Regions from separate parts of the Cupriavidus sp. 05T41 genome, predicted to be linked through region 2. Evidence: predicted binding sites of a transcription regulator. Region 2 holds the regulator's gene; each other region holds the start of a gene.

Region 1 (3,430 bases), on a different contig from region 2:
ACCGCGAGCGGCAGGATCACGAACTGCGGCAGGATCACGCCCTTGATGATCTCGTTGGCCAGGCGCGCGCGCTTGTCCAGGGTCTCGCCCACCTGCACCAGCACCGGCTGCGTGTCGCCGCCGTGCTTGAGATCGACATAGGTGTAGGCGACGCGCACGTCGTTGCCGGCCACCCGGTCGTCGCGCAGCGACACCAGCCCGGCGTGGCCGCGGTCGTCCTCGCTGGGCAGCGGCAGGTCGTTGTCGCCGGCCACGAACTCGCCGTGCGTGCCGACTACCTGGTAGTAGATGTTGTCGCTCTCGTCGGCACGCAGGATCTCGCGCGCGGACAGCGGCAGCTGCAGCGTGACGCGCCCGTTGACCTCGCGCACCTGCTGCGAGAGCACGATGGCGCTGGCTTCCAGCGAGCGGTCGAACGGGCCGTTGGCGATGGATTTGGCCACCAGGTAGGTCACCGCGATGCTCATCGGCCAGAGCAGCAGCAGCGGGGCCAGCATCCAGTCCAGGATCTCGCCGAACAGCGAGCGCGGGGACGGATGGCCGGCGCTGTCCTCAAGGTGCGGCAGGGCTTCGGCCAGCGCTTCGTCGGCGACGCCGGCATCCGGCGAGGCGGATCCGTCCGGGGACGATGCGGGCGGCTCGGGCCGTGCGGCCCGCGCGCGCCGCCGGGGCAGTCGCAGCAGGCTCATGAGACGGGAGTAGGGTGGTCCGGAGTGGCCGGAGTGGCGTAACCAGGGTAAGCAGGGGAAGGCAAGGCGCGGATGGTGTCTCCTAGCCGTGGACCGCGGCAGCCTGGAATTTCTCCAGGCAATAGCCCAGGCCGCGAACCGTGGCGATGCGGATGCCGCCCACCTCGATCTTCTTGCGCAGCCGGTGCACGTAGACTTCGATGGCGTTGTTGCTGACCTCCTCGCCCCATTCGCACAGGTGGTCCACCAGTTGCTCCTTCGATACCAGCCGCCCGGTGCGGGTCAGCAGGATTTCCAGCAGCCCCACCTCGCGCGCGGAAAGGTCCAGCATCTGTTCGTTCAGGTAGGCGATGCGGCCGACCTGGTCGAAGGCGAGCGGCCCGTGCCGCGTCAGCGTGGCACCGCCGCCGGACCCGCGCCGCACCAGCGCGCGCACGCGTGCCTCCAGCTCGGACAGGGCAAAGGGCTTGGCCATGTAGTCGTCGGCGCCCAGGTCCAGTCCCTTGACGCGCTCGTCCACGCCGTCGGCCGCGGTCAGGATCAGCACCGGCACCATGGCGCCGCGCGCGCGCAGGCGCTTGAGCACTTCCAGGCCGGGCATGCGCGGCAGGCCGAGGTCGAGGATCAGCAGGTCGAAGGTCTGGGTGGACAGCGCCGAATCGGCCTCCACCCCGCTGGCGACATGATCTACGGCATAGCCGGAGTGGCGCAGGGAGCGCGTGAGGCCGTCGGCCAGCACATCGTCATCTTCGGCGATCAGAATACGCATGGTTGTCTCCACCCAGGCTCGGCTTTGGCGCACCTTTTGTGACCCGTCGTTGCCAGGTGACGCGGGTGGGGCTTGCCAAGCATACTGTTTTTTTATACAGTACCCGCTTGTTCCGGTCGCGCTTTGCGCGGGCCGGCATTTACCGGATTACTAGCCGCCTCTTTTACGCGCAAGTCGCGTGGCGAGTTGCGCGGCGCGGGGCGGGCGCAAGCCCGCAAAAGCAGGCAGCGCGCCACATGCGGCCTATTTATACACCATTGATGGAAGGACGACCATGGATGACGGCAAGAAGGCGAGTGCTGGCGTGAACGCCGAAAAGCAGAAGGCGCTGGCGGCCGCGCTGGCCCAGATCGAGAAGCAGTTCGGCAAGGGCTCGATCATGAAACTGGGCGAAGCCGACATCGATCAGGATATCCAGGTCGTGTCCACCGGCTCGCTGGGCCTGGACATCGCGCTGGGCGTCGGCGGCCTGCCGCGCGGCCGCGTGGTGGAAATCTACGGTCCGGAATCCTCGGGCAAGACCACGCTGACGCTGCAGGTGGTGGCCGAGATGCAGAAGCTGGGCGGCACCTGCGCCTTTATCGACGCCGAGCACGCACTCGACGTCAACTATGCCGGCAAGCTGGGCGTGTCCGTGGGTGATCTGCTGATCTCCCAGCCCGACACCGGCGAGCAGGCGCTGGAAATCACCGACGCGCTGGTGCGCTCCGGCTCGGTCGACCTGATCGTCATCGACTCGGTGGCGGCACTGGTGCCCAAGGCCGAAATCGAAGGCGAGATGGGCGATTCGCTGCCCGGCCTGCAGGCCCGCCTGATGAGCCAGGCGCTGCGCAAGCTGACCGGCACCATCAAGCGCACCAACTGCCTGGTGATCTTCATCAACCAGATCCGCATGAAGATCGGTGTGATGTTCGGTTCGCCCGAAACCACCACCGGCGGTAACGCGCTGAAGTTCTACGCGTCGGTCCGCCTCGATATCCGCCGCATCGGCTCGATCAAGAAGGGCGACGACGTGATCGGCAACGAAACCAAGGTCAAGGTGGTCAAGAACAAGGTCTCGCCGCCGTTCCGCGAGGCGTTCTTCGACATCCTCTATGGCCAGGGCATCTCGCGCCAGGGCGAAATCATCGATCTCGGCGTGGATGCCAAGGTCGTCGAGAAGTCGGGCGCCTGGTACAGCTACAAGGGCGAGAAGATCGGCCAGGGCAAGGACAATGCGCGCGAATACCTGCGCGAGAATCCCGATATCGCCGACGAGATCGAGAACAAGGTGCGCGAATCGCTGGGCGTGGTGCTGATGAACGGCACGCCTGCCGCCGCGGTCACTGCCGCCGAGGCCTGAGCGCAGCCGGCCGGGGCAATCCCGGCCGCGATCCGAGCCTGACCGGGGCGGCACGTGCGACAGCGCGCGCCGCCCCGGTGTCATTTGGTGTGCATTCGCGACGTCTTTCTTCATGGCCACCCGTCCCCCTCTCTCCCTCAAGGCCCGCGCGGTCGGCTACCTGTCGCGCCGCGAGCACAGCCGCACGGAGCTGGCTCGCAAGCTGGCCCCGCACGCGGAGTCCCCGGAAGCCCTGGAGCAATTGCTGGACGCGCTCGAGCGCGAGAACTGGCTGTCCAATGCGCGCTTCGTCGACAGCCTGGTGCACCGCCGCGCCAGCCGCTACGGTGCCGCCCGCGTCATGCAGGAGGCTCGCACCCACCAGCTCGGCAGCGATCAGCTGGCCGACCTGCAGGAGCGCCTGCGCGATTCCGAGCTGGAGCGGGGCCGCGCGGTCTGGCAGAAGCGCTTCGGCGCCCCGCCGGCCACGCCGGAAGAGCGGGCAAGGCAGATCCGCTTCCTGGTGGCCCGCGGTTTCTCCCGCTCGGTGGTCAGCCGCATCATCAAGGGCGCGGACGAGTGGCTGGACGGCGGCGACTGAGGTGGGCCGCCGCGGGTCGTGGCGTGTCCCTGCGCGACGTGACGCACCCG
Region 2 (7,723 bases):
CCGAAGATGACGTGGTGGTCGACGATATGGACGTCGATGGTGCCCGTTCCCACCGTGGCCGCCACCTTGAGGTGGAAGATGAAGATGGCCACCACATTGCACATGGCGGCCATGGCCACGGCGTGGTGCGGCTTGAGCACGCCCGTCGATACCACCGTGGCGATCGAGTTGGCGGCATCGTGGAAGCCGTTCATGAAGTCGAACAGCAAGGCGAGGCCCACCAGCAAGGCGATCACCCACAAGCTCATTTGTATGGTCTGCATGCCGATTCGTGCCTCAGGCGTTTTCCAGGACGATGCCTTCGATGATGTTGGCGACGTCCTCGCACTTGTCGGTGATGGTTTCCAGTTGCTCGTAGATGGCCTTGAGCTTGATCAGCCGTTTCACGTCGGTCTCGTCGCGGAACAGCTTCGACATGGCCGAGCGCATCACGCGGTCCGCCTCGGACTCGAGCTGGTCGATCTGCTGCGCCGTCTTGAGGATGGCGCTGGCATTGCTCATGTCTTCGAGCAGCCCGACCGCGATCTTGACCTGGTCGCAGCACTGCACGCAGATCGAGGCCAGCTTGCGCGCTTCGTCGGTCAGGCTGGTCACGTCGTACAGCGAGATGGTCTCCGCCACGTCTTCCATCAGGTCGAGGATGTCGTCCATGGTGGTGATGAGCTTGTGGATCTCATCGCGGTCCAGCGGCGTGATGAAGGTCTTGTGCAGCAGGTCGATGGTGTCGTGCGTGATGCGGTCGGCCTTCTTTTCGGTGGCCTGGACGCGGCGCGCGTGTGCCTCGGCATTGGGCAGGTCGTTGACCAGCACTTCCAGCTCGCGGGCGGCGGTCACCGCGCAATCGGCATGCTGGTTGAAGTATTCGAAGAACTTGCCCTCCGTGGGCATGAATCGGCCGAACATGGGTTGTTCCTTGTCACGACGCGTTAGCGCCGCTGGTTGTTGCTGAGTGGGTTGCTGGATCAGCCAGTCGTGCATTGAATGACAGCCGCCTCGCGGCGGCTGTCATCAAAACGCAATATTTTACAGGCATGTGGGGCGAAGCCGCGCCTCTTTGATGTGCGGCGCCGGCGATCCGCCTTCCCGGCGGCGCCGGCTGCCCGGCAAGCCGCGCCGGGCCTGGGCTTCAGTTGTCGTTGTCGAAGAAGGCGGGGCCGCCGCTGAAGTTGTCGAACTTCGTGAACTGGCCCAGGAATGTCAGCCGCACGGTCCCGATCGGGCCGTTACGCTGCTTGCCGATGATGATTTCCGACGTGCCCTTGTCCTGCGAGTCCGGGTTGTAGACCTCGTCGCGGTAGATGAACAGGATCACGTCGGCATCCTGTTCGATAGCGCCGGATTCGCGCAAGTCGGACATCACCGGCCGCTTGTTGGGGCGCTGTTCCAGGCTTCGGTTCAACTGCGACAGCGCAATCACGGGGCAGTTGAGCTCCTTGGCCAGGCCCTTGAGCGAACGCGAGATTTCCGAGATCTCGGTGGCGCGGTTTTCACCGCCGCCCGAGCCCGACATCAGCTGCAGGTAGTCGATGATGATCAGGCCGAGCTGGCCGCACTGGCGCGCCAGCCGGCGTGACCGGGCGCGCAGCTCCATCGAGCTCAGCGCCGGGGTTTCGTCGATGAACAGCTGGGCATCGTTCATGCGCTGGATGGCATGCGTCAGGCGCGGCCAGTCTTCGTCGAGCAGGCGGCCGGTACGCAGGCGGTGCTGGTCCAGCCGGCCCACCGAGCCGAGCATACGCATGGCCAGCTGCGTGCCCGCCATTTCCATGGAGAACACCGCCACCGGCAGGCCCTGCTCCACCGCCACATGCTCGCCGATGTTCAGCGAGAACGCGGTCTTGCCCATCGAGGGCCGGCCCGCAACGATGATCAGGTCGCCGGCCTGCATGCCGCTGGTCATGCGGTCCAGGTCGATAAAGCCGGTCGGTACGCCGGTCACATCGGTGCTGGAATCCCGGTGGTACAGCTCGTCGATGCGCTCCACCACCTGGGTCAGCAGCGGCTGGATCTCCTGGAAGCCCTTCTGCCCGCGCGAGCCTTCCTCGGCGATGGCGAAGACCTTGGATTCGGCCTCATCGAGCAGTTCCCGCACTTCGCGCCCCTTGGGCGCGAACGCGGCGGTGGCGATGTCGTCGGCCACGGTGACCAGCTTGCGCAGCACAGAGCGCTCGCGCACGATCTCCGCATAGCGGCGGATATTGGCTGCGCTGGGCGTGTTCTGCGCCAGCGAATTCAGGTAGGCCAGTCCGCCCACCTCCTCCGCCTTGCCGGCTCCCTGCAACACCTCGTAGACGGTGATGACGTCGGCAGGCTTGGTAGCAGCGATCAGCCGGGAGATGCTCTGGAAGATCATCCGGTGATCGAAGCGATAGAAGTCCGCTTCGGACAGGAAATCGGCGATACGGTCCCAGGCGGCGTTGTCCAGCAACAGGCCACCGAGTACCGATTGCTCGGCCTCGATGGAGTGTGGTGGAACCTTGAGATTATCTAGTTGGGGGTCTGCGACGGGCGCGTTCATGGGGAGGGATTATAACGGTGGCCGGGCCCCCGTCGCAGGAGAAATCGCGGCTGTCAGCCATCGTCCGCGATGAAGTGACGGCGGGACGACCAGCCTGTCGCAATTAAGCCCAAAGCAAAAAAGGCAGGAGCGCTTGGCCCCTGCCTTTTTTGTTGTTGCCAGCAATCGATGCCCGCCGCCAGCCCCTGAGCGGGGCCCGCGGTGGCATCGAATCCGGTCTTAGACGTGCTCGCCCAGGACGGCGATGGTCACATCGACCAGCACGTCCGTGTGCAGCGAAACGCTGACCGGATGATCGCCAACGACCTTCAGCGGGCCGTTCGGCAGGCGCACTTGCGCCTTCTCGATCTTGAAGCCTTGGCCTTCCAGGGCTTCGGCGATGTCGGCGTTGGTGACCGAACCGAACAGGCGGCCGTCCACACCCGACTTCTGGGTGATCTGCACGGTCAGGCCGTTCAGCTTTTCGCCTTCGGCTTGCGCAGCGGCCAGCTTCTCGGCGGCGGCCTTTTCCAGCTCGGCGCGCTTGACTTCGAACTCGCTGATGGCGGTCTGGGTCGCACGGCGGGCCTTCTTGTTCGGGATCAGGAAGTTACGGGCGTAGCCGTCCTTCACGCGAACGATGTCACCCAGGTTGCCCAGGTTGATGACTTTTTCCAGCAGAATGATTTGCATCGTGTTTTCTCCTTGACGGACCTAGGGCCGATCAGTTCTTGTGCAGGTCGGTGTAGGGCATCAGCGCGAGGAAACGCGCGCGCTTGATGGCCGTATCGAGCTGACGCTGATAGTGAGCCTTGGTACCGGTCAGGCGGGCCGGCGTGATCTTGCCGTTGTCGCCGATGAAATCCTTCAGGGTGTCCAGATCCTTGTAGTCGATCTGTTCCACGCCAGCCACGGTGAAGCGGCAGAAGCGCTTGCGCTTGAACAGCGGGTTCTGCTGTTGGAAGCGCTTCTTGTTCTTGTTGTCACGTTTGACGAATGCCATGATTCAATCCTTTTCGAATGCTTTACATCCAGTGATGTGAAAGACGAGAGCCTTGCTGTTGCGGTGCTTGCGAGCGAGGAATCCTTCGCAGTCGAGCATCGCGCCGAGCGGGGTACGCTCGAGCCGTTGCCCAACCTGGCCGATTCCCATGGCGGCGATGGCAAATTCCACCTGCCTGGGCGTTTGCGCCTCGACGGTCTGGCCCGCGTACTGCAAGATGCAGTTGACGACGGGGACGCCTGCCGGGGTGTAGCGCAAGGCATCGCGTTCGGCGAGGGTTGCGCAGAGCCTTAACTGGTTCAACGCTGCCTCCCTTCCCGATGCCTGTACCCATGCCCGCCCGCGCCGCCGCGACGCCTCACGTACTCAGCGTCTGCGGCAACCGCAACGGTCCGCACTTACGCGGCCGGGGCTTCGCTGGTCTGTTGCGCGGCCTTGCGGGCTTCTTCGCGCTGCACTTCCTTCATCATCGGGGACGGTGCGGTTTCGGCCTTCTTGGTCTGAACGATGAGGTGGCGCAGCACCGCGTCGTTGAACTTGAACGCGTGTTCGAGTTCAGCCAGGGTTTCCTTGCCGCATTCGATGTTCAGGCAAACGTAGTGAGCCTTGGCCAGCTTCTGGATCATGTAGGCCATCTGACGGCGGCCCCAGTCTTCCACGCGGTGGATCTGGCCTTCCTGCGACGTGACCAGCGTCTTGTAACGCTCGATCATGGCCGGAACTTGTTCACTCTGGTCCGGATGGACGATAAATACGATTTCGTAATGACGCATTGACGCTCCTTTTGGATAAGCCACCCGGGCGCCATGTCCGGTGCGGCAAGGTTGGATAGCCTTAAAGTATAGCGCGCTTTCGCCTTACTCGGCAAGTCGCTTCAACTCCCCGCGAACAGCGCCTGCAGCGCGACCGGATCGGACGCCAGCGCGGGAGTCCCCGCCAGGGCAAACAGCAGGAGCACGCGTGCCTTATAAGGATTCAGGTTGCCGGCCGCAACGAAAACACCGGACGCCGGCCGCGGCGCCACCGGAATCGCCACATGACCCGCACCGGTGCGCGAACTGCGCACGACCGCCACGCCGGCCGCGGCCGCCTCGGCCAATGCCTCGGCCAGCGACTGGTGGATCGAGCCGTTGCCCGCGGCCGCCACGACAAGACCGTTCACGCCCGCCCCGACCAGCGCGTCGACGACCACCCGGCCCGGCTCCGCATAGCTGGCGAGAATCTCCACCTTGGGCCAGGCCTGCGGCATCGGCATGGCCGCGGCCGGCAACCGCGCCGGGGCGCGCGTGAAGCCCACGAAGTCATCCTGCACATAACCGACCGGCCCGCCCGCTGGCGAAGCGAAGGCGTTCACTGCCGACGTGTGCGCCTTCACAACGTCGCGCGCGGCGTGGATCTCCTGGTTGATGACCAGCAGCACGCCCTTCCCCACCGCCTGCGCGTGGCTGGCCACACGCACGGCGTCGAGCAGGTTCAGCGGCCCGTCGGCCGACAACGAGGTCGAAGGCCGCATGGCCGCGGTCAGCACGATGGGCAGCCCGACGGGACAAGCGAGGTGCAACACCATCGCCGTCTCTTCGAGCGTGTCGGTGCCGTGCGTCACGACAATGCCGGCAACGTCGGGTTGCGCGGACCAGAAGCGGATGCGCTCGACCAGCCTCGACCAGAGCGCGAACGACATGTCCTTGCTATCTACCTGGGCGACCTGCTCGGCCTCGATGCGGGCCACACTGCCGAGCGCCGGCACCGCGCCAAGCAAGGACGCCACCGGCACCGTGGCCGCCTGGTATTTGGCGCTACTGGCCGGATTGGAGGAGGAACCTGCGATGGTGCCGCCGGTGGCGAGCACGACGACGCGACGCAATAGGGACATGGCGGGGGACGTGTTGGAATCCGGATTCAAAAGACACGAAATCAGCGATTTGCGTGCCGCGGATTGTAACTCGCTTACCGCCCCACACTTGCGACCAGCACAACCCGCCTGGCGTGCGACAAAGCGCCTGTCGATGAGCAGCCTCCCAAAATTCCGCTTGCACTTCACTCGATACTGTATAAAATCACAGCATACTGTTTAAACATACAGTGCTTTCACATACGGCGACCATGGCGACCCTGACACCGCGACAGCAGCAGATTTTCGACCTGATTCGCAGCACCCTCCAGCACACCGGCTTCCCGCCCACCCGTGCCGAGATCGCCGCCAAGTTCGGCTTCTCCTCGCCCAACGCCGCAGAAGAACATCTGCGCGCCCTGGCACGAAAAGGCGTGATCGAACTCACGCCTGGCGCGTCGCGCGGCATTCGCCTCAAGGTATGGCGCAGCGACTCGGAACTGCCCGACCAGTTCTCCCTCCCCATGGCCGGCGTGATGCAACTGACGCTGCCGCTGGTCGGGCGTGTCGCCGCAGGTAGCCCAATCCTTGCGGCCGAGCATATCGACCGCCAGTATCAGGTCGATGCCTCGGTATTCGAAGTCCAGCCCGACTACCTCCTTCGCGTCCGCGGCCTGAGCATGCGCGACGCCGGCATCCTCGACGGCGACCTACTCGCCGTCAAACGCGCCAGCGAAGCCGCCAACGGCAAGATCGTCGTAGCCCGCCTCGGCGACGACGTCACTGTCAAACGCCTCAACCGACGGGGCGACACCATCGAACTGATCGCAGAGAACCCCGACTTCGCCAGCATCATCGTTGAGCCCGGCCGCGAAGAGTTCTCGCTCGAAGGCATTGCCGTCGGCCTGATTCGTACCGGCGCCTTCTGACGATTCAACAAGTGCGGCTGGAGCGGGCCTGCCCCGCATCAAGCTGCACCCGTTTGTGCCAACGCCACCCGCGCCGCGGGTGCCGCCAACTGTTGTTGCAAATTACCAGGTGTAGCCATGCTGCCAGCCAACCGCTTCTCCGCCCGCCGCCCCGTCAAGCCCGTCCCGTTCCGCCAGTCCAAGGGCGTGCGTATCTATCAGGGCGCGCAACGCCGCACCATGGTCGGCAGCATGGCAGCCATCTGCCGCATGCTCGAACTGGAAGATCTCCCCAAGCTCTCCGCGTGAAATCGCGTTGCGTATCCCTCGATTCAACGGCGCCCTGGCATCACGAAAAAATTTGAGCGAAGTACTAGCCATCCGCGAATGAAGTTTGTATAATCTTGTTTTTCGTCGATCAGCACTCAGCTGAAAGACTACGACGGTGGCTGTAGCTCAGTTGGTAGAGTCCAGGATTGTGATTCCTGTCGTCGTGGGTTCGAGTCCCATCAGCCACCCCAGAATTGCATTGCAAAAACAGCGAGCTGCGAAGCTCGCTGTTTTTGTTTGTGGGTCTGTTATTTGTCTCAGGCCCGATCGCAAGCCGATTCCGGCGCCCTCTCCCCTCCCCATTTCGTCTACGCACTCGCGTTATTTGCCTGGCTCAACGAGGCAATAGCGGTATTCTGACGACGCCGTATGCTCCATGCGCGCGGCAAATGCGCGACGTATCTGCTTTCTCGCTACCCACCCGGGAGATCTGGATATGGCTGGCTCGAGCCTGCTTCTGCTGATCGACGACATCACTACCATGCTTGACGACGTGGCGGCCTTGAGCAAATTGGCCGCCAAGAAGACCGCGGGCGTGCTCGGCGACGATCTCGCCCTCAATGCCCAGCAGGTCAGCGGTGTCAACGCTGAACGCGAGTTGCCGGTGGTTTGGGCTGTTGCGAAGGGATCCCTGCGCAACAAGGCCATCTTGGTACCATCCGCGCTGGCCATCAGTGCCGTCATCCCGTGGGCGATCGTGCCGCTGCTGATGGCCGGCGGCGCCTTCCTCTGCTACGAGGGTTTCGAAAAGATTGCGCACGGCTTCATGCATCAGGACGGGCAGGAGACAGCAGCAAGCCCGGCGCCGGAGACGGCGGACCCCACCGCTCTCGAAAGGTCGAAGATCCGCGGCGCAGTGCGTACGGATTTCATCTTGTCGGCTGAAATCATCGTCATTTCCCTCGGCACCGTTTCGAGCGCCGCGTTCGGGACGCAGGTTGCCGTGTTGACGGCGATTGCCCTGATCATGACGGTAGGTGTCTATGGCCTGGTGGCCGGCATCGTCAAACTGGACGACGCCGGACTCTATCTGCACCAGCGCTCATCGGCCGCGGCGCGCGCTGCGGGCCGCGGCATCCTGCGCATGGCGCCCTGGCTGATGCGGGCGCTCTCGGTGGCGGGTACCGTGGCGATGTTCCTGGTTGGCGGCGGGA
Region 3 (3,430 bases), on a different contig from region 2:
CTGCGCAACGCGGACGGCACCATGACCACCGCGCGCGAATGGGCACGCAGCCGCAATGTGGCGGTGGCGCCTACGGTCCTCTTCCTCGATGCACGCGGCCGCTCGCTGGCCACGCCGCTGCGCGGCCTGCAGCCTGACTTCTACGGCGCCTACCTGGAACAGGCGCTGGACCAGGCCCGCTCTGCCCTGGCAGCGACGCCGCGGTGAGCCGCGGTCCGGGCCAGGCCGCGCGGATTCCTGCGGCCAATCGCCGCACCCTTGGCGGCGCCGGAATTGCCTCCGGCAGCGCATCGGCGGGGGCAGTAGAATGAGAGCTTGTCTCTGACCTGTCGGCACGCATCATGACGACCTCGGCTTCCCCCTCGCCTTCCTCCCAGCGCAAGCTCTGGCCCGTCATCGCGGGCGTGCTGCTGGCCGCCGTGCTCGGCTGGTTCGGCTATCGCGCCATCGCGCCGGCCAACGCGGCGCCGCCGGCCACCTTCACCCTGCTGTCCGGTGAAAAGGTGAGTACCGCCGATCTCAAGGGCAAGGTCTACCTGGTCAACTTCTGGGCCACCAGCTGCGTCACCTGCGTCAAGGAGATGCCGGAAATGGTCCGCACCTACGACAAGTTCAAGGACAAGGGCCTGGAGTTCGTGGCCGTGGCGATGAGCTACGACCCGCCGATGTACGTGATGAACTATGCGCAGACCCGCAAGCTGCCGTTCAAGGTGGCGATGGACTCCGACGGCGCGGCGGCCAAGGCGTTCGGCGAAGTGCAGCTGACGCCGACCACCTTCGTGATCGACAAGGACGGCCATATCCTCAAGCGCTACGTGGGCGAGCCCGAGTGGGACGCGCTGCACAAGCTGCTCGACGGCGCCCTGGCCAAGGCCGCCTGACCGGGACCGCCCGGCCAGCGCCAGAGCCAGAGCCACCTTTTCCGCAAGCCTTTCCAGCCACATACCCGATGGCAAGGCCAGGCACGCAACGCCCCGGCTTGCACGCCTGGCCTGTATAGATATACAGTTACCGGCAGCTTTCCCCCGCCCATGCACGGCAGCGCACATGCGCGCGCCCGCATTCCTGAGGCCCCTGCCGTGTTACTCGATTCTTCCCCTGCCTTGCTGGATTCCGCGCCCGGCGACGCACTTTCCGCCGTGCCGCCTGCCCAGGCCACGCCCGCCTATCTCGCCAGCCTGAACCCCGAGCAGCGCGCCGCCGTGACGCACGAGGCGGCCGCGCCGCTGCTGGTCATCGCCGGCGCCGGGTCGGGCAAGACCAATACCCTGGCGCACCGCGTGGCGCACCTGGTGCTGGGCGGCGCCGATCCGCGCCGCATCCTGCTGCTGACGTTCTCGCGGCGCGCCGCCGCCGAGATGGGGCGGCGCGTCGAGCGCATCGTCGACCAGGCGCTCGGCAACCGGGCATCCGGCGCGGGGCGCGCCGCGCTGCACTGGTCCGGCACCTTCCACGCCATCGGCGCGCGCCTGCTGCGCGAGTACGCCGAGACGCTCGGCCTGTCGCCCAGCTTCACCATCAGCGACCGCGGCGACGCCGCCGACCTGATGAACATGGTACGGCACGATCTCGGCCTGTCGGCCCAGGCCTCGCGCTTCCCGCGCAAGGAGACCTGCCTGGCGATCTACTCGCGCGCGGTCAATACGCAGGCCCCGCTCGACGACGTGCTCAAGCAATGGTTTCCGCGCTACGCCATGTGGGCGGATGCATTGCGCGGCCTGTTCGCCGGCTACGTGGAGGCCAAGCAGAAGCAGCACGTGCTGGACTACGACGACCTGCTGCTCTACTGGGCCCAGGCGCTGGGCGAACCGGCGCTGGCGCAGGACATGGGCGCGCGCTTCGATCACGTGCTGGTCGACGAATACCAGGACACCAACGCGCTGCAGGCCACCATCCTGCTGGCGCTCAAGCCCGACGGCCGCGGCCTCACCGTGGTGGGCGACGATGCCCAGTCCATCTACGCCTTCCGCGGCGCCACGGTGCGTAATATCCTCGATTTCCCCACGCAGTTCTCGCCGGCGGCGGACATGGTCACGCTGTCGCAGAACTACCGCTCCACGCAGCCCATCCTGGCTGCCGCCAACGCGGTGATCGGCCTGGCGGCCGAGCGCTTCACCAAGGACCTGTGGTCAGACCGCGGCTCGGCCGAAAAGCCGGACATCGTGGTGGTCAACGACGAGGCCGACCAGGCCCGCTACGTCGCCGAGCAGATCCTGGCGCGGCGCGAAGCCGGGCTGGCGCTGATCGCGCAGGCCGTGCTGTTCCGCGCCGCCGACCACAGCGCGCAGCTGGAGATCGAGCTGGTCCGCCGCAATATTCCCTTCGTGAAATTCGGCGGCCTGAAATTCCTGGAATCGACCCACGTCAAGGATGTGCTGGCGGTGGTGCGCTGGATGGAGAATCCGCGCGACCGCATGGCGGGTTTCCGCGTCCTGCAGCTGATGCCGGGCGTGGGCCCCAAGACCGCCGCGCGCGTGCTCGACGCCATCGATGTCGCAACCGGGCCGCTATTCGCGCTCGAATCGTTCGAGGCGCCCCCGGCGGCGGCCGAGGCCTGGCCGCAGTTCGTCGCGCTGGCGCGCAGCCTGATGGCGCCGGCCGCGCCGTGGCCATCGGCCTTCGAGCAGGTGGTGGCCTGGTACCAGCCGCACCTGGAGCGCATGCACGACGACGCCCACGCGCGCGCCGCCGACCTGCAGCAGCTCGAACGCATCGCCGCCACCTACGCCTCGCGCGAGCGTTTCCTGACCGAACTCACGCTCGACCCGCCCGACGCCTCCAGCGACGAATCCGGCGTGCCGCTGCGCGACGAGGACTACCTGATCCTCTCCACCATCCACTCGGCCAAGGGCCAGGAATGGAAGGCCGTCTATGTGCTCAACGCCGTGGACGGCTGCCTGCCGTCGGACCTGGCCACCGGCACCACCGAGGAGATCGAGGAAGAACGCCGCCTGCTCTACGTGGCGATGACGCGCGCGCGCGACCACCTCGACATCGTGGTGCCGCAGCGCTTCTATGTGCACCAGCAGCCCGGCTACGGCGACCGCCACGTCTATGCCTCGCGCACGCGCTTCCTGCCCAACCGCGTGATGCCGCTGTTCCACAGCCGGGCGTGGCCACCGCCGCCGCCCGTGCCGGACGCGCCGGCCAAGGCGCCGCTGCCGAAGCTGGACCTCGGCAGCAAGATGCGCGATATGTGGCGCTGAGTCGCTGAGTCGCCGCGCCTCAGTGCACCGCGGCGCCCGCCGCGCGCACCACTTCGACCAGCGCACCCGCGCGCAGCGTCGCGGCGATGGCTTCGATGTCGTCGGTCATGTAGCGGTCCATCGCCAGGAAGGGCACGCGCTCGCGCACGAAGCCGAACACCGCGCGCCCGGCCGGCGACAGGTGCTCCACCGCGCCCGCCAGCTCAGCCGCCTGGCATGCCGCC

What was found. The regulator LexA, encoded in region 2, represses DNA repair genes until DNA is damaged. The targets are predictions, from matches to a motif close to ACTGTATNNNNATACAGT.
Region 1: recA (recombinase RecA) is a predicted target of LexA. The motif match lies at 1,542-1,559, and genes of this name have one in related genera.
Region 3: AC1DKV_RS08910 (ATP-dependent helicase) is a predicted target of LexA. The motif match lies at 992-1,009, and genes of this name have one in related genera.

Annotation. Positions count from the first base shown of each region.
Region 1 is NZ_JBFTLQ010000050.1:939-4,368, forward strand. It holds gene AC1DKV_RS25735 (sensor histidine kinase N-terminal domain-containing protein) at 1-689, opposite strand, end outside; gene AC1DKV_RS25740 (response regulator) at 772-1,458, opposite strand; gene recA (recombinase RecA) at 1,733-2,800, shown strand; gene recX (recombination regulator RecX) at 2,913-3,380, shown strand.
Region 2 is NZ_JBFTLQ010000021.1:437-8,159, reverse strand. It holds gene AC1DKV_RS14560 (inorganic phosphate transporter) at 1-263, opposite strand, end outside; gene AC1DKV_RS14555 (DUF47 domain-containing protein) at 277-903, opposite strand; gene AC1DKV_RS14550 (replicative DNA helicase) at 1,127-2,518, opposite strand; gene rplI (50S ribosomal protein L9) at 2,738-3,190, opposite strand; gene rpsR (30S ribosomal protein S18) at 3,222-3,500, opposite strand; gene priB (primosomal replication protein N) at 3,504-3,803, opposite strand; gene rpsF (30S ribosomal protein S6) at 3,899-4,273, opposite strand; gene AC1DKV_RS14525 (asparaginase) at 4,375-5,373, opposite strand; gene lexA (transcriptional repressor LexA) at 5,604-6,260, shown strand; gene AC1DKV_RS14515 (hypothetical protein) at 6,378-6,548, shown strand; tRNA gene AC1DKV_RS14510 (tRNA-His) at 6,685-6,760, shown strand; gene AC1DKV_RS14505 (DUF808 domain-containing protein) at 7,006-7,723, shown strand, end outside.
Region 3 is NZ_JBFTLQ010000010.1:198,132-201,561, forward strand. It holds gene AC1DKV_RS08900 (thioredoxin fold domain-containing protein) at 1-207, shown strand, start outside; gene AC1DKV_RS08905 (TlpA disulfide reductase family protein) at 342-881, shown strand; gene AC1DKV_RS08910 (ATP-dependent helicase) at 1,032-3,206, shown strand; gene cmdF (tyrosine 2,3-aminomutase) at 3,226-3,430, opposite strand, start outside.